DNA from 3 places in the Turicibacter sanguinis genome. Region 2 is predicted to be linked to each of the others. Evidence: riboswitches for the same ligand, from Rfam matches in the RefSeq annotation. Region 2 holds a riboswitch; each other region holds the start of a gene.

What was found. Region 2 has a riboswitch for lysine ahead of HLK68_RS06375 (YfcC family protein). Riboswitches for the same ligand answer to the same signal wherever they lie in the genome.
Region 1: linked by a shared signal. The riboswitch ahead of lysA (diaminopimelate decarboxylase) and the one ahead of HLK68_RS06375 (YfcC family protein) in region 2 are both predicted to bind lysine.
Region 3: linked by a shared signal. The riboswitch ahead of HLK68_RS01620 (Na+/H+ antiporter NhaC family protein) and the one ahead of HLK68_RS06375 (YfcC family protein) in region 2 are both predicted to bind lysine.

What each region holds. Positions count from the first base shown of each region.
Region 1 is NZ_CP053187.1:1,602,006-1,608,326, reverse strand. Features, by position in the region: gene HLK68_RS07805 (aspartate-semialdehyde dehydrogenase) at 1-168, opposite strand, end outside; gene HLK68_RS07800 (aspartate kinase) at 178-1,383, opposite strand; gene lysA (diaminopimelate decarboxylase) at 1,408-2,700, opposite strand; lysine riboswitch at 2,796-2,974, opposite strand; gene HLK68_RS07790 (DUF2798 domain-containing protein) at 3,131-3,637, opposite strand; gene HLK68_RS07785 (helix-turn-helix transcriptional regulator) at 3,904-4,914, shown strand; gene HLK68_RS07780 (MFS transporter) at 4,933-6,195, opposite strand; gene HLK68_RS07775 (ABC transporter ATP-binding protein) at 6,211-6,321, opposite strand, start outside.
Region 2 is NZ_CP053187.1:1,303,722-1,310,042, forward strand. Features, by position in the region: gene HLK68_RS06360 (helix-turn-helix domain-containing protein) at 1-147, shown strand, start outside; gene HLK68_RS06365 (alpha/beta hydrolase) at 878-1,654, opposite strand; gene proC (pyrroline-5-carboxylate reductase) at 1,784-2,590, shown strand; lysine riboswitch at 2,886-3,059, shown strand; gene HLK68_RS06375 (YfcC family protein) at 3,335-4,768, shown strand; gene HLK68_RS06380 (M20 family metallopeptidase) at 4,894-6,024, shown strand; gene HLK68_RS06385 (AI-2E family transporter) at 6,180-6,321, shown strand, end outside.
Region 3 is NZ_CP053187.1:294,639-300,959, reverse strand. Features, by position in the region: gene HLK68_RS01625 (hypothetical protein) at 344-496, opposite strand; gene HLK68_RS01620 (Na+/H+ antiporter NhaC family protein) at 920-2,527, opposite strand; lysine riboswitch at 2,685-2,857, opposite strand; gene rlmD (23S rRNA (uracil(1939)-C(5))-methyltransferase RlmD) at 3,110-4,516, shown strand; gene HLK68_RS01610 (tetratricopeptide repeat protein) at 4,941-6,212, shown strand.

The DNA of each region.
Region 1 (6,321 bases), 300 kb from region 2:
GTAAACTTTTCCAGCAAACTCGATTTTTTTTCCAACCGAGCGACTTGATGCTAGTAGAAATAAATGATTAATCGGAAACTGACGCTCCTCGAGTACCTTTAAAAAAGTTTGCCCAACTAATCCAGTCGCCCCTACAATTGCAACATTTACTTTTTTCAAATTAATCACTCCCCTAAGTTATAAGCCTAATTCTCCGGCTAAAACAGCAACTGTTGTTGCCTTATCCTTTTTATTGATGGTATAGGAAATGCTGATTTCAGATGTCGTTACCTGTCTAAATGAGATATGATGATTAGCTAGAATTCTAAATATTTTTTCCGTTACTCCACTTTGATTCAACATTCCAACCCCAATCACTGAGACTTTTGTAATATCATCTTCAAGTTCAATGTCAATTTCTTGATACTGTTTTTTTAGTTGTTGCATGACTTCCTTGATGACATCATAATCGTCTGTTGATGCAGTAAAAGAAAGATTAACGATCCCATTAATCGGTCCCGTTTGACTAATCATATCCACATTAATATTCGCTTCTGCTAATTTTTCAAAAACTATTGCAATATTTTCAACCTTAAATTCAAGATTGCTGATAGTCACCATTAACACATCGTCACTGATACTTAATCCTGTAATGACGTTCTCCTCCATATTATGATCAACTCCCCTAATTGTTGTCCCCGTGATATCATGCTGACTAGATGCTACATAAATTGGAATTTGATATTTACAACCAATTTCAACAGCTCTTGGTTCCATGATTCCAGCTCCAAGACTCGCCATTTCCATCATTTCTTCATAGCTAATATCATCTAATTTCTTTGCCTCTTTATATAGACGCGGATCAACAGAGTAGATTCCATCGACATCCGTATAAATATGACATCCTCCTCGTAGTTTGGCTGCTAAAGCGACAGCTGTTGTATCGGAACCCCCACGACCAAGTGTTGTAATGTCACCTTTTTCATTCATACCTTGAAATCCTGCGACGACGACAACTTTTCCTTCTTTTAAATACGATTTTACTTTTTCAATGTCGATATCAATGATTTTATTTTTTGTATGAGGACCTTGGGTTTTGATACCAGCCTGAAATCCGGTTAAACAAATTGCATCCACACCGTATTCTTTAAGCGCCATCGATAATAAGGAAATGGATACTTGTTCCCCCGTTGATAAGAGCATATCAAGATCTCGTTTATCAGGATTAGTTGATATTTTTTTTGATAATTCAATCAAATCATCTGTGGTTTTTCCCATGGCTGAAACAACAACGACCAGATCATGTCCCTTTTCTTTTTCAGCGACTATTTTTTTAGCAATATTTTTGATTTTATCCGTACTTGCAACTGATGTGCCGCCATATTTATGCACTAAAATCCCCATTTAATTCCCCTCCTGTTTACCTCTTTAAACTTCTAGTGATAGAAGTTCTTCATATGTTTGACGACGACAAATTAATTGAGCCTCACCATCTTTCACAGCAACAACTGCTGCTTTTGGAATTTTATTATAATTTGAGGACATGGAATAACCATAAGCACCTGTTGAGGTGATAATCAAAATGTCCCCACTTTCAATCTTATTTACGTCAACGTCAGTTATTAAGATATCCCCACTTTCGCAACATTTTCCGGCAATCGTAACATGACGCTCGTTTCCTGATTCCATCCAATTTGCAATGGCACATTCATAAACCGCTTGATATAAAGAAGGCCTAATATTATCTGTCATTCCTCCATCGACACTAACATAAGTTCTAACATCTTTAATATCTTTCATTGACCCAACCGTATATAAAGTACTTCCTGCATTGGCAACAATTGAGCGCCCTGGTTCAATAATCAATCTTGGAATATCTATTTGTAAAGTTTCGCAAACCGTCTGGGCTTTTGTTAAAATTGCCTCACAAAACTGTGCAATCGATTTAGGTGCATCCTTCTCTGTGTAATAAACGCCGACTCCTCCACCTAAATCAACATCAGTAATCTCAAATCCAAATTGCTCTTTAATATCTTTTACGAGTGTCATCATAATCTCAACTTCATCTAAAAAGGGATTCACATCAAAAATTTGTGATCCAATGTGCGCATGCAAACCAATTAAATTTAAATGCTCATACTTATGAAACACTTCAAGACATCTTTGTAAGTCCCCATTCGATAAGGTGAATCCAAATTTCGAATCGATTTGTCCTGTTTTAATGTAGTCGTGTGTATGTGCTTCGATACCAGGTGTAATTCTTAAATAAACATTTTGTTGTTTACCACGTTTATGACACATTGTATTTAGCGTCTCTAGTTCATAGTAATTATCAACTACAAAAACACCGACACCATACTCTAAGCCCATGTTGATTTCATCAAATGTCTTATTATTACCATGAAACAAAACATGATCCATTGGAAAATCAGCTTTATAAGCAGTATACAGTTCACCACCAGATACAACATCAAGATAAAGCCCCTCTTCTTTAATCAGGTGACACATGTAAAGTGGCAAGAAAGCTTTTCCGGCATAAGCCACACGATTCCCTCGCTCCTCAACTTTAAAATGCTTCCTATAATCTTTGCAATTTTGTCTAAGTAGTGCTTCGTCAAAGACATAAAGTGGTGTTTGATAAGTGTTAACCAATGTTTGACAACTTACCCCTCCAATAAATAATTGTTGATTTTCAATGTTCATTGTTCCATGTAGTTTCATCCTAGACTCCTTTTTTCATTTTGATAAGGCACTAAAAAAGCCCCTCGAATACATTCAAGGGGCCTTTAATATACCGAAAAATCGGTTGGGATATCCTCAAATGTAGCACACCACAAAGTGATTTTTGTGACAGTGATGCATATCTTTTATGCACCCCCAGAGAATTAACCTTAAAGCGTCAGTTAATCTCTTCGGCGAATCTTCCTTTCCCAATAAGTCATCGCGCTTACCTCGTTATTAGTACTCTTAAGCCTTCGCAACCTCTACGTTTTAATGATGGTTTGAATAAGCACGTTTCATCATGCTTAATACTATTTAATTGTGAATTCTCTTTATTTTATGTCAATCATCCCCCCTTTATTCCGTTTGGATGTCATATTTTAGTATTAGAAAAAAAGTTATCCTCAATTAGGAGGATAACTTTTTCATCTTAAGCGACTTCAATTTCATTTGTATCGTACTGTTTTTCATTATCTAACTGGTGTTTAAAGACAAATCGGAAAATATATCTAACAAAGGGTTGAACAAAGAAAATTTGAGTAAAGAAAGCAAAGGGTAAGTTAATCACAATATTTTGGAACCAAGTAGCAATTAGTTCGCTTGTGAAACCGTGGAATAAAATAGTTGAAACTAATGACATTAAAGGACACATGAAGACAATAGTCGAGCAAATAAATACGGTTGTAATAATCACTTGGCTATCTTTTTTGAAATCAATCATACTAAAAGCAAGTTTTTCTGAAAGAGGACCTGCAATAAATATTTCAATAAGTAAGGCGAAGATGAATTCAATCGGAACGATTTTTAAAGAAGTAACAAAGACTTGATTTGACATTCCTCCCATTTCAATGGCTACGTTATAAAAGACGAATAAATGAACTGTAATAAAAACAGTTAGTACAGCAAAGAATAATTTTTGAATTTTTGTTTTTGGCATAGTATCTTTCCTTTCTTTTCATAAAAGAACGCAAAAAAAGACACACGAAGTCACCTTGTACCGTAATCAGATTTACGTGCAAAGCACTACATGTGTCGTTTGTTCTAGTTCATTATTTAATTTTTTATAATTAGATTTTAACTCATTTAGAGACAAAAAGTCAATTATTTTATCGAATTCAATCATTTAAAGATACATTTTGAAAATGACTTTTGTAGTATGTTATACTTAATTAAAATCAGTTTTTTTGACAGCGAGGTTTTAGCATGACAATCGTTCACTCTTCAGAGGAGTTTCGAGAAGCGGTCCTTTATGAGTTAAATTTCAAGGCATTCCAAGAGAAGTATTGTAAAATTTTCAAAGATATTGAACATCCTGAAAATGGCTATTTCTTATTATACGAACGCCCTGGTTATTATGAGTTCGGGATTGCTGATTATACGATTCCCCATCATTTTACATTAAATTTTGATAACCCACAGCGACTTGTTCGATTTGGAACGGTTCACAAAGGGACAACAGAATTTCAAATTGATAATCAACCCATTTCTTCTTTTAAACCTTCTTCTTTTTTCGTTGTAGAAAAAGATTTAAAAGGGAAGCAGAATTGGACAAAAGGACAACATTTTCATGGTGCAGAAATCACGATTTATGAAAATTATTTCAATGATGTGATTCGCCCTTTATTAAAAAATGATTTTGATTTTGAGCGATTTGCAACAAACTATACGTATAATTATCTTCCACTTGAAGTCATGTCTATTTTACAAACAATGCAAACTTTATCCAACAAAAATATGCTCGATTCCTTAATGCTTGAAAGTTGTATTTTACAATGTATTTCGTTGATTATTCAGACAGTCGAGGAATCTGATGATAATACGTTTACGAAGCAACTTCATCATGGAAAGGTTCAAATTGGGAAAGATCGTTATCTTAATTTAAGTGCTAGGGATATTAAAAGTATTCAAAAGGCTCATGATATTTTAACTCAAAATATTTCTAACCCTCCAACGATTGAAACACTGAGTGAAATAGTTTTATTAAATCCACAAAAGTTAAAAGCCGGATTTTCTCATCAATATCATATGTCGATTGGAGAATTCACAACCTCTCTACGCATGACATTAGCGGCTAATCTGTTGTGTACAACGGATAAAAGTATTGCTGATATTGCAACTGAAACAGGATATCTTTATAGTAGTAATTTTATTAAAATGTTTAAACAAACGTATGAATGCACCCCACTTCAATATCGAAATAATAGTAGAAATTAAAAAACAGTTAGATGAACTCTAACTGTTTTTTATTTCTCCTTTAATTTGTAAAACATTTGAGCGTACGAGCATTGTGACTCCAAATACAAAGATGGCTGCCACGTAAATCAACCAGTAAATGTTCTGTGTCAACATCTCAATCATGCCTCCAAATAGAATCTGTCCTAGTGGAATGCATAATATTGCAAAAGCTGATCCAAAGGCTAAAATTTTTCCAAGCATAGCCCCATCAGTTGCTTGATATAAGTATGCAGCACTTAATACATTGGCTACACCTAGAATTCCCATGATGATCATCCCAAATACGGTAAATAAGATAACACTGATAAGAGCTGTGCTTAGTCCGTTTTGAAATAAGTAAACTGAGATTCCCATCATCACCATTGATATTGAGGTAAAGTACAGTAAATGGTGTACACGTTTGATGTGGAATTTTGTTGGTTTCGCGGTAATAATCAATCCTCCAATAATCATCCCAAGAGCAATGATTCCTTCTGCAATTCCATAAACTTGTGACGATAATCCGAATGTGACTTTAATTAAGTAAGGTGCCGCAACACTAAAGACTGGTACTAAAAAGAGATTATAAAATCCCGAGAATAAAAGCATGCGAAAAACGATTGGATTTTTATATCTTAAATAACGATAGCTTTCCTTCATATCCGTCACAAACACAGTTTTAAACGATTGTTTTTCCTCAGATTTTTGATGTGGAATATCTAAAAATAACTCAAGGATAGCTGAGAATAAAAAGCTCACCATATTTAGCGTAATCACACCTGTAATTCCGAAAAATCCATATAACATTCCGGCTAAAATTGGGCCAAGGAAGTTACTTAGTGAAGAGACTTGTTGAATAATCGCATTGGCGCGAACTAATTGATCATCTTTTACAACAATTGGAATACACGTATTCACAACAGGTTGATAAATGGTTGAAATAGCTGATAATATTACCATTACCATAGCAATCATCCAAGCACTGTCTTGCCCATTTAAGACAATAACTGAATAGAAAATTAATAAAATAGCACTTAATATATCAAGGCTAACCATTAACTTTTTCTTATCTCCACGGTCGGCTAAAATTCCCGCAATTGGTGACATTAAAACGACTGGAATCATTGAAATCGCAAGAATGGTTGCAAAGATACTCGCCGATCCTGTTAAATCTAATAAATATAATGACAAAGCAAATCGTTGAATCGAACTTCCAAATAACGAAATGATTTGCCCTAAAACTAAGATGTTAAAATTCTTGTGGTATAGTTTATTTGACATATTCTCTCCTTAAGCTTATTTGATACTAAAGTCGACGCAGATTGGATACTGCCCCGTTTCATCTAATTGTAACTTTGCATCAATCCCGTATAAGGTATATAAATTCTCATTAGTAATCACGTCGAG
Region 2 (6,321 bases):
GAAGTAAAAGAGTTAATCAAACAAGCATTAGCTATTCCCTCAACTTTATTGTTGATGGAAAAACAACTTTATAAAACAATTATTAACGAGAGTTTAATTAAACCAGATAAAGTGTTACAGTATACTTCATTAATAAAATCTCTATGATGGAAAATGTCACAGATTTCGACAAAAATCTGTGACATTTTTTAAATTCAAAATTTGTGGGAAACTAAGTATAATAGAGCTTGTGAGATGAAGTGATGAGTAAATTAATTAGAGGTTTTTTATTTATTAAAGAAACTTAGGGGTAAGTTTTTGGGTTAGTGTTATGTTATTCAATTAGTCGTTTATTTATTTCTCTTAACTAGTGGGACAGATAAGAGCAAAAAAAGAGTGTTAGTAGGGGTACTAACACTCTTTTTTTGTCTAAAAAGCAATAATATTCAATAGGATTAAACAGGTTAGTAGAGCAGGAATAGAAAGTAAATAAACTAGTTTCTTTTTGCTTTCGCTACTGTTATGGAATATAGTGACAAGACAGATTAATACTAAATCAATTGTTAAAAAGAGGGTTATTACATTGTGTGAGATTTTTAGGTCCCAAATACCAGGAATAAAGAACTCCATCAAGGTTAAAAGGGTGATAATAAGAATTCCCCATAAACTTTTAGATAAATCTAATTCGTGTGATTCATTATTGCGACAAGAAAAATATACACATCGAACTAAAACTACTGAGGTAAATAAGTAAGGACTTAATAAAAAAAGTTGATAAATATACTCTATGATAAACTGAAAATTCAATAGTTAACACACCCTTTCATTAATTTTTATGTAAGCTAAATTTTTGATATGATAACTATTTTAAGCACCAAAAAAGCAGGAAACTCCCTGCCTAAAGTAATTGCGATTTAAAAAATGATTCTGTTGACTCAAATAATAATGCTAAGTAATTAAGAGTCTCAAATCCATGACTTGCACCGGTGATTGTAATGAGTTGTGCTCGATTATTGTAGTATTTCAAATATTCATAAGAAGTCTCGATTGGAACAGTTAAATCTTTATCCCCATGAACTAATAAAACAGATCCTTCAAATTTCTGTGCCGTTTCATAAACGTGTAAGTTAATATCTTGAGTGAAGAATTTCATACCGACTTGTAGAGTTCCCCATGGAAGATAACCAGATTCCTTTATCTCTTCCGTTATTTGTTTTCCAAGTAAAAATCCATTTCTAGCCATGTCAGGAATAAAACCAGCGGGTGCCCATAAGCAAAGTGACTGAATATCATGTGGACGAAGTCCTGCTAATAGACTAGCAACGCAGCCACCCATACTCATTCCAAGAACACCAATACGCTTTGAGTCAATATACTCAAGTGAGCGAACATAATTTAAAATAGCATGGGCATCTTCAAGTTCGGTACTTACAGACATATCTGAGAAATCACCGTCGCTTTCACCACTTCCCATAAAATCAAAGCGATAAACTGCAATACCAGCAGTCTCTAATCGTTTAGCCAATCTTACGAAGCTAAATCCAAATTCACAACGATTAGCTGTGAAACCATGAAATAAAATTATAGCTGGAATAGAAGAACTTATTTGATTAGGAAGGTGTTCAGTCCCACGTAAAACAAATCCATCTCTTACAAACTCAATAGCTTTCATCATTTAAAAATCCCCCCTAGTATGATTACTAAACTTACTATACCACGAAGGCAATGAATAGTTAAGTAAACGTTTTTATTATTATTGAGAAGTATAAATAAAAGACTATAATAAAATAAAGGAGGATGAAATATGAAGTATCCGGTTGGATTTATTGGTAGTGGTAATATGGCGATGGCGATGTTAAAAGGATTATTGAAATCTGAATTAATATTATCAAATGATATTTTGATGTCTAATCCTAGCCAGACAAAAGTTAATCGATTTGTTGAAGATTATAAAATAAATGGGACAACTTCAAACCAAGACGTTGCAAATTTATGTCAAATTGTTATTTTAGCAGTTAAGCCATATTTATATCCCGCTATTATTGATGAAATTAAAGAAAGTATTCATAAAGAAACCATTATTGTGAGTATTGCAGCAGGACCAACACTTCAAATGATTGAGGACTATTTTCAAAAAAGTATTAAGGTAGTTCGTACAATGCCAAACACACCAGCACAAGTCGGTGAAGCGATGTCAGCAATTATACCAAATCGCAATGTTACAGAAAATGAGTTAAATCAAGTGATTGCTATTTTTAATAGTTTTGGAAAATGTGAAGTGGTGTCTGAAGTATTAATTGATTCCGTTATTGCTGTGAGTGGATCATCACCTGCTTATGTTTATATGATGATTGAAGCAATGGCTGATGCTGCTGTTTTACAAGGGATGCCACGAAATCTTGCTTACGAATTTGCTGCACAAGCAGTGCTTGGAGCGGCGAAAATGGTACTAGAAACAGGGATGCATCCAGGGGGATTAAAAGATCAAGTTTGTTCACCAGGTGGCACAACAATTGAGGCAGTTGCTAAATTAGAACAAGAGGGATTTAGAGCAAGTATTATGAATGCTATGGAAGCTTGTGCAAAGAAATCTAAAAAAATGAGTAAATAAAAAAGACACGCTTTAAAACTAGCGTGTCTTTATAGGCTATTTATATAATTTATCTTCTTTTTTCTCAAATTTTTTTCCTCATGACGTTGTTCTTTATGATGAATTTCCATTTCATGAATTTTTTCTTTAATACTCATTAAGGCCATCTCATTTTTAAAAATTTATTATAGTTAGCTCTCTATAGTGTATTTATTAAAAAAATATAAAATAGAAATTTTATTGGATAGTTACATAAATTTACACTTGCAAAAGAATAGAATATAGTTTATGATTTAATTAATTAAAAAATAAATAGGTTTTAGATAGAGGTGCGGTAACTAAGAGTACTATTGAAGAGTGAAGACGTAGACGCAATAGGAAAGGAGTTCTCGCCGAAGCCTATCATCGATACTTTAAGGTGATAGAGCTGGTGTTATGTAAAATATACTTAACACTGTCACAAAATATTTTGTGGTGAGCTATCATTTAAGATGAATGCATTGTATATCGATTAAATGATATATTAAAATTCAAAGTCTTGAGTGATTTGCTCAAGGCTTTTTTTTATTAAAGCCAACCATAAAAATTGTGGAGGGCTATCATTTGAGCATTCAAAAGTAAACGCACGTTATGTGATTATTTCTGAAAAGTCTTGAGTGATACTCAAGACTTTTTTTATTGTGAAGCTCTTGCACCTCATACCATCCAAGAAAAGATGGGGACAATGCTTTATTGGATGTTAAAAACCTGAAGGGAGATTAATATATGTTAAGTCTTAGAAGAGCCAGAAGTATTGAAACTGAGGCAGGTGCGAAAAAAGAATTTAAAGTACCACATACGCTAGTTATTATTTCTTTTATCTTAGTCATCGTTGCCGTAGCAACATGGATATTACCAGCTGGGATGTATGAGCGAGTGGTTAATGATTTAGGTCGAACAGTCGTTGTGGATGGATCGTTCCAATACATCGAGCAATCACCGCAAGGATTATTTAGTTTATTACAAGCTCCATTAGAAGGAATTGTAGGAGCTTCAGAAATTATTGCCTTTTTATTTATCGTAAGTGGAGCAATTGCTATTATTACAAAAACACGTGCAATTGATGCTGGAATTACAAGTGCCGTTAAATCGTTCCATGGAAAAGAGATGTTAATGATTCCGTTTATTATGGGATTATTCTCATTAGGTGGCGCAGTTTTTGGAATGACGGAAGAGGCAATTCCATTTATTGCAATGTTGATTCCACTTTGTTTAGCTTTAGGTTATGACAGTATTATGGCGATGGCTATTTCTTATGTTGGATGTATTGTTGGTTTTGCTACAGCAATGATTAATCCATTCTCAGTAGGGGTTGCTCAAAGTATTGCAAATGTTCAAGCTGGATCAGGTGTGGGATTCCGTACTCTAATTTGGGCAGTTACAACTTTAGCATCTATTCTATTCTTAATGTGGTATGGTCGTCGTATCAAACGTAATCCAGAATTAAGTCCCGTTTATGAAATTGATCAGTCACGTCGTGAAGCATTAAAAGAATCAACTGAAGAACATATCGAGTTTACAGTAAGACATAAAATTATTTTATCTTCGATTTTAGTTTGTTTAGCTGGAATTGTCGTTGGAGTACTAAAATTTGATTTTGCTATTCCAGAAATCGCGGCTTTATTCTTAGCTACAGGAATCGTGGCAGGATTTATTGGACGTTTAAGTTTTGATGATATGGCAACATCGTTTGTAAGTGGAGCAAAAGATATGATTGGAGCAGCTATTGTGGTTGGATTTGCTCGTGGAATCGTGATTCTTGCACAAGATGGTCAAATTATTGATACAATTCTTTACCAATTATCAAACTTCATCGGTCAATTACCTTCGTTAATTGCGGGATATGTCATGTTCTTTGTTCAAATGTTTATTAACTTCTTTATTTCATCAGGTTCAGGACAAGCAGCTTTAACAATGCCGATTATGGCGCCACTTGGTGAGTTAGTTGGAATTACACCGCAAACATCAATTTTAATTTTCCAATTTGGTGATGGATTCTCAAATGCGATTTTCCCAACAAGTGCAGTCTTAATGGCTTGTTTAGGGGTAGCAGGTATCCCATGGTCAAAATGGATTAAATGGATTTTACCACTACAAGTTATCTTTGGAGTAATTGCTATTATCTTTATTACAATTGCTATTTTAATGGGTTGGTCATAATATTAATTTTGCTAGGCATTTTCTTTATAGAGAATGCCTAGTAAACTATAGTTGAACTTAAAATGAAAAATGAATTAGAATAAGAAGAAATCTATCAATAGATTTTTGTATACAGGAGGGGCATTATGAAAGAACAATTATTGCAAATTAGTGAAGAGCTTAAACAAAGATTATGGGAAATGAGTGACTATATTCATGATCATCCTGAGCTTGGAAACCAAGAGTTCGAAGCTGTAAATACATTAACTTCATTTTTAAAAGAACATAATTTTTCAGTTGAAGTAGGTGTTGCAGGATTAGAAACAGCATTTACAGCGGTTTACGATAGTAAAAAACCTGGATTATCTGTCGCTTATTTATGTGAGTATGATGCATTACCTGATTTAGGTCATGGATGCGGTCATAATATGATTGGTGTAATGAGTGCTGGAGCAGGGGTTTTATTGAGTAAAATTATCGATGAAGTTGGTGGAAAAGTTTATGTTTTTGGAACGCCAGCTGAAGAAACAAATGGCGCTAAAGTAACCATGGCTGAGGCAGGATTATTTAATGAGATGGATGCTGTTATGATGGTTCATCCGGATGGATATACAACAGAAAGTGGAACATCTTTAGCAATGGAAGCTTTACAATTTGATTATACAGGACGTCCTTCTCATGCAGCAGCGAGCCCAGAGAATGGAATCAACGCTTTAAATGCTGTTATTCAATTATTTAATGGAATTGATGCATTACGCCAACATGTTAAATCAGATGTTCGTATGCATGGGATCATTACAAATGGTGGGGTAGCAGCGAATATTGTACCAGAACATGCCACAGCACAATTTTATATTCGTGCAGCAACGAAAGAATACTTAGCAGTTGTTAAAGAAAAAGTTTTAAACATTGCACAAGGTGCTGCTTTAATAACAGGAACAACAGTAGAGATTAGTAACTATGAATTATCTTATGATGATTTAAAAACGAATCAAGTATTATCAAATGCATTTAATGAAAATTTACGTCAACTTGGAATCACAGATATTCATCCAGCTAAAAAGGAAACTGGATCAGTCGATATCGGAAATATTAGTAACATTTGTCCAACGATTCATCCCTATATTGGAATTGGTGATTGTAAGATTGTTGGACACTCACAACAAATGGTTGATGCAACCGTTACAAGTCTTGCACATGAACGTCTAGTCATTGCAGCATTAGCTTTAGCATATACAGGATATGACGTGTTAAGCGAATCAATTAAATTAAAATAAAATACTTTTATATGCCACCTCATCTCGTTAATAGGATAGGTGGCTTTTTTACAAAAATTACTTAAATATAGGCGAATATAAGCTACTTTTTTAGCCTAATAATAGTATATAATAGAGTTATAATTTAGTATGAAATAACAATAATAGGAGGAGTTATGAAGATTAATTGGGATAAAAAATATACTACCATTGCGATATATGCTTTTATTGTCATTTGTTTCAGTATTGTTTTTGCTAACATTATATCAAAATTAGATGCTTTTACAGGAAAGATGAGCCAAATAATGGCCGTTTTTC
Region 3 (6,321 bases), 1.0 Mb from region 2:
TAATGGGGTGCCAAATACCATAGGTGTGAGCCCATTCCCTAGTAGTGGAGGATAAGATTGCTAGTAGCAATCGCTAGGTGACCCATTCCCTAGTAGTGGAGGATAAGATTGCTAGTAGCAATCGCTAGGTGACCCATTCCCTAGTAGCGGAGGGGAAGATTGCTAGTCCCAATCGCTAGGTAACCCATTGCCTAGTAGCGGAGGATAAGATGCTAGTCCCAATCGCTAGGTAACCCATTGCCTAGTAGCGGAGGATAAGATGCTAGGTGACCCATCTCATTTTTATAAAAGAATTTTATTATTTAACATAAAAAGGTCCCGCTTCTATTGGGACCTTTTTATGTTAAAACATATCGGTGTGAGCCCCGACTTCGACGGCAAGTTCAAGAGCAGAAATGAGTTTTTCAGCTTCGGTATGACCGGGTGCGATTTCGAGTAATTCTTCGACTAGATTGTATTGACTTTCGGTAAGTTGGAAAGTTTTTGTTTTTTCCATGAAGAGTCTCTCCTTTTATTCGAAATACTATTAGTATAGGTAATTTGTTTCCTATTATACTTTATTAGTTATTTTAAAATTTATGACGATTTTCGTTGAATTTTAAAGTTTATCATTGTGATGATAAAGCCCTCAGTTTCCTCTTCAGATTTTGCAACATCTGAAACATTAAATCCTATAAAAGGAAGAAAATAAAATTTTAAAAAAGTTTGTTTATTTTGTTTAAGATTTGAAAAGTGTTCCCATAATGTACTTGTATGAGACGTAACTCTCCCCCTATGTTATGTTTAGTACAAGATGATAAATCTTTTCTCCAATTCTCAACCTCTCTTAGAAATATAATAAAAAGGAGTCATTGAATCAGTTTCCCCCCTGTTCATTGACTCCTTTTAAATTTATGTCATATTCTCCCGTTTTGATTTCTTATTCATTTGGCATTAAGTGTAGGTTTTCAACTTTCTTAACGTTTTGACGTCGAGCATAGAAAATTACCAAAGCAAATCCTAAAGCCATGACGATGTAAGACGTCATTAAAGTCCCTGTCACCCCAAACGCCATATAGCCTAAGGCAGCGATACCTGCTGATAATAGAGCGTAAGGGAGTTGGGAGTTGAAGTGAGCTCCGAGGTCACAACCTGACCCAGTGGCTGATAGAAGGGTTGTATCTGAAATCGGTGACGCGTGATCTCCAAAAATTGCACCCGATAAGACAGCAGCCATAACCGGTATCATCAGATTTAAGTCGATGGCTGCGGCAACACTTCCCGCAATTGGAAGTAAGATTCCGAATGATCCCCAAGATGTTCCGGTTGAGAAAGCCATAAAACTTGCGACTATAAACATGACAACTGGAATAAAGTTTGGATTAATATTGGTGCTTGTAATCACTGAAGCTAAATAGCCTCCAGCATCTAAGGCTCCAACTAGTTCACAAATCGCCCAAGCTAATAATAAAATTCCAATCGCTCCAAACATAGAGCGAGCTCCTATCATAAAAGCTTTTAAAAAATCAGGTAGTGTGACTTCTTTGTTTAAAACATGACGATAAGCCAGTCCCATTGAAACGATTAATCCAGCCATTCCTCCATAACGAAGTGCTTTAGAGAGAGCGATGTTGTCAAGGACGGTGAAGAAGAAGTTAAACTCAGGATCAGTGACTGATTGTGCCCCTTGAATTCCGGTGATAGCCATCGTTCCAACTGTGACAATAATTAAGGTTAGAATAGGAAGAATTAAGTCCCAAATCGTTCCTTTTGAAGATTCAACATCTTTTTCATGAGGATTCGATAGTTCGCTGCCTACAATTGAGCTGTCGCTTCCTTGTAACGTGTCGGCTTCGTATTTTTTCATTAATCCAAGATTTAAGTTAAAGCGAATGACAACGAAGACCATGATGAGGGTTGTGATGACATAAAAATGATAAGGAATGGTCATTAAGAAGGCTGAGAAGGCACTGTAAGAAATGCCTGCTCCTGCTAAGATGACAGCCATAGAACCCATGATTCCAGTTGCCCAACTTGAAATGGGGGAAATGACACAAATAGGTGCTGACGTTGAATCAACGATATAAGCGAGACGAGCTCGCGATACTTTTTGTGCTTCGGCTAATGGTTTTGAGACATTTCCAACGACTAAAGCGTTGAAGTAGTCATCAACAAAAATCAGAATTCCTAAAATAGCAGCGGTATATTGTACCCCTTCGCGTGTTTGAACGCGACGAATAATGGCTTTTGTAAAAGCAGTGGCCCCTCCTGATAAGACGATATAGCCTGTAATAATACCTAGGGCGATTAAAAAGAAGATGATGGACATATTCCACTCATTTAAGAATCCGTAAAGTCCATCCTCTTCAATGACTAGAGAACTAAAAGTGATGAGTATGGTTGAGATGGTATCTCCGATGCTAAATGCTGATAAAATTAAAGCAGCACAGATGACACCGACTCCTAGTGATAAGATAACGCGACGTGTGATGATAACCAAAAGAATTGTGAGGATTGCCGGAATTAAGGCATAGATGGTTCCAACCATTTTCATTCTCTCCTTTTATATTGAACTTTGATTGAATCATCTCGTCCGGCTCTGAAAGTTATAAAAAAAAGAGCAATGCAGAGTTAAACTCATACATTGCTCAATAATGGGGTAGCTAAAAAAAGATCCCTTAGTGATACACGTATTATTTAACTCTCCGATCATTAGTTCTCCACTACCATAGGCAGTGACAGTGTTAGACTTCTTCAATCTAACCCCAGCAAAAAATAGCGGACACTATTTTCACTTCGGCATGGATACCTTTTAGAATTTGTCTTAGACGTCACTCTCGAAATTCCTACTCTTTAGCCATGCACCTCTAACTCATCAAAGAGAACAGAGACGTATTCAATTATCCCTATTGTAGCATCTTTTATTGTAGAGTCAATATAAATTGTTATAAATAAGTAAAAATGGTATAAAATTACGTATCATTGCAACATAATAAATGAAAGATCATCATCTCAGTGTATTTATTGCGAATAAGAGAGGATTTTGTCAACTATCTGCGAATAAGATATGTAAAATAATCACGAATGTGGTAAGATAAAGGGTAGCTTAAAAGCATTGGAGGTTTTTTTTATGAATATGTCACCTTTAAAGGTTGGTCAAGAATTTTTAGTGACGATTAAACGCATCGGGATTAACGGTGAGGGAATCGGTTATTATAAAAAACAAGCGGTGTTCATCCCAGGAACATTAGTTGGGGAAGAAGTTGTGGCAACTTGTACACGTGTAGCAGGTGGTTATGCAGAAGCAGAATTAGTACGCGTTAAGAAAAAATCAAGACATCGTTGTCAACCAGCTTGTGAGGTTTATGGACAATGTGGTGGATGTCAATTACAACATATGACCTACCCGGAACAATTGCGTATTAAACGCGATGCCATTTGGCAAGCGGTTGAACGTTACACCAATTTAGATCCTGAAGAATTAGATATCCGTCCAACGATGGGAATGGATAATCCATATAATTATCGTAACCGTGCTCAAATGCCAGTTGGGTATGATGAAGATGGTGTGATGGTCGGATTCTATAGCATGAACTCACGAGAGTTAGTAAATGTCACAGATTGTGAGGTTCAATACGAAGAAATCAACAAAGTCGTGAATCACGCGGTTGATTTATTAGATGATTATAAAGTTTTTGCGTATGCACCCAAAACGAAAAAAGGAACAGCTCGTCACATTGTCGTTCGTCGTGGATATCGAACAGGTGAGATTCAAGTGACGTTTGTATTAGCGAATAAAGACTTCAAGAAGATGTATTCTTTAGCGCTTGATTTAATGAAGTATTGTCCTGAAGTGAAGTCAGTTTATGTCAACTATAATTCTGATGACACGCATGAAATCTTTGGACCAGATATGATTAAAGTAGCGGGAGAAGATTTTATTACAGATCGTTTAGGTAAATTTAAATTTAATTTATCACCACGCGCTTTCTATCAATTAAATCCAGAACAAACAGTGAAGTTATATAATCAAGTGAAGTATGCTGCTTCTTTAACAGGAACTGAAAAAGTGGTAGATGCTTACTGTGGAGTTGGAACGATTGGTCAATGGGTGGCTGATCAGGCAAGTGAAGTACGTGGGGTGGATATTACTCGTGCGGCTATCATTGATGCGAAAGCAAATGCAAAATTAAATAACATTGATAATACGTATTATGCGGTTGGTAAAGCAGAGTCAATCGTGCCAAAATGGGCAAATGAAGGATTCAAACCAGATGTGGTTATCGTCGATCCACCTCGTACGGGAATGGGGCCTGAGTTAATTGAGATGTTAAAACGTGTCCAACCAAAACGTATTGTCTACGTATCATGTAATCCATCAACGTTAGCTAAAAACTTAAAAGAGTTAACAAAAAAATACCGAGTAGATTATATTCAACCGATTGATATGTTCCCTCAAACATCTCATGTTGAAGCGGTTGTTCGTTTAACTCGTATGGATAAATCAGAAAAAGTAAAAAAAGATTCACGTCGTTAATTTAGGAGACTGAATCGACATCATAAATTTTATCTTAAGCGTCATAAAAGATAATTTTATAAGGTTAAAGGCATAGACCTTGCGACTAGAATTAAAGTCAAGAAGATTACTTAAATTGTAATGTTCTTGACTTTTTTTGTTGTTAGATGATTTAGATGAGTGAAATTTAAATGCATAAAATGACAGGTTTATAAGAGATGAATCATGAATTAGAATATTAAGAGGATGAGAAGTTTATTTTCTATCATTAAAACCAAGAAAAATGATGTTTTTTGTTGTAAAATAGAGTTAGGTTATATCTATCATTTAAAATAAGTTTTTCATACTTGGAAAATTTTTAGCGATACTCGTGGAGTTGAGAATAGATACTTATAGGATGTCTTAGTCTCAAAAAGACTTAAATTCTCAGGATGATTTAGATTGGATGGAGTTGAAGCAATTGTTTTTAGAAGTATCAGAAAAAATCAAATGGTGTCGACGTCAATATCATATTAAGCAAGAGGCTTTTCAGGCGTATGGTATTTCTCGTAGTTATATTAGTATGGCAGAAAATGGACGCCGCATTATTCCTAATGAAACAGTTGAGTTGATTTATAGCATTCTTTTGGAGTTATCAGATGGGGCTTTACAAGAAGAGTTTACACTAGAATCATTTAAAAAATCGGCCGTTGAACAGGCAAAGGATTGGGTGTCTGAGCGCTGTCGATTGGAAACCTTATCAACTGAATATGAAAAATTTAAAAAAGTCGTGGCACAGTATGAACTATATGAAGAAGGCCTAAAGTTAGAAGAATTAATTGCCGTTGATTATCAACAAAAAAGTCAATGGATTGAATCGAATCAACACTTTTCGTTGGCGATTTCCTACGCTTCTTTAAGTCATCAAAATCCAACGTTATTGTACCGTGGGATTGGTTTAAATATGGAGAAAATGGGAATGTATGAAGAGAGCATTTCTTATTTGAAGATGAGCCTTCATTCACTAAGCCCAGATATGACGGAGTATCGTTATAAAATTCTTTATAATTTAGCCAAAGGATATTTTCAGGTCGACCAACTTGATTTAGCGTTAAATCATATTGACTTAGCACTAAGAGAGGGAGAGACGCCCCAACCTCTAACTCGGGCAGCTCACATTATTCTTAAAGGGATTGTTTTGCGCAAATGTGGTCGAATTCAAGAGGCCATAGACGTGCAAGTTGCTTTTATTGAAAATCCATGCTATCCGCCATTTGTCACCGAAGTTTATCAAAATTTAAGTTATTTATACAAATCTCAAGGGAGATTTGAAGAGGCATTGGAGGTTTTAAATCATTTAGTTCAGGTTGTGACCGATGAAGTAAAAAAGCATTTAGCACTTGGATTAATGGGGACTATTTATTACGAGTTAGGTGATTATGAACTGGCAGAGGATTACTTAAATCAATCAAAAGAAAAAATTTTAAAATATGGGATATTCGAACAAGCGAAAGCTGTCACGAGTTCTTTAATTGATATGTACATTTTAAAAGGAGTTGAATCACAGATGATTAACTTCTTTGATGAAATAAATGAGTATGTTGGTCAGAAGTATTTATCACCCGCTATTTTTCATCATGTCAAATCTTATTTGTTTGATCAATTTTATCATAATAAAATTGATGAAAGACAGTTCAAATTATGGATGTTTCATGTCGAATGTTTAGGAAGGGATTAAAATGAAGAGAAAATGATTAAGGTTATTCGTGATGATGGGGGTCTTCATCCATAGTAATTTATTCAATTTTGAAGTTTTAGCTTATGATCACACTACAGAACATGGTTGG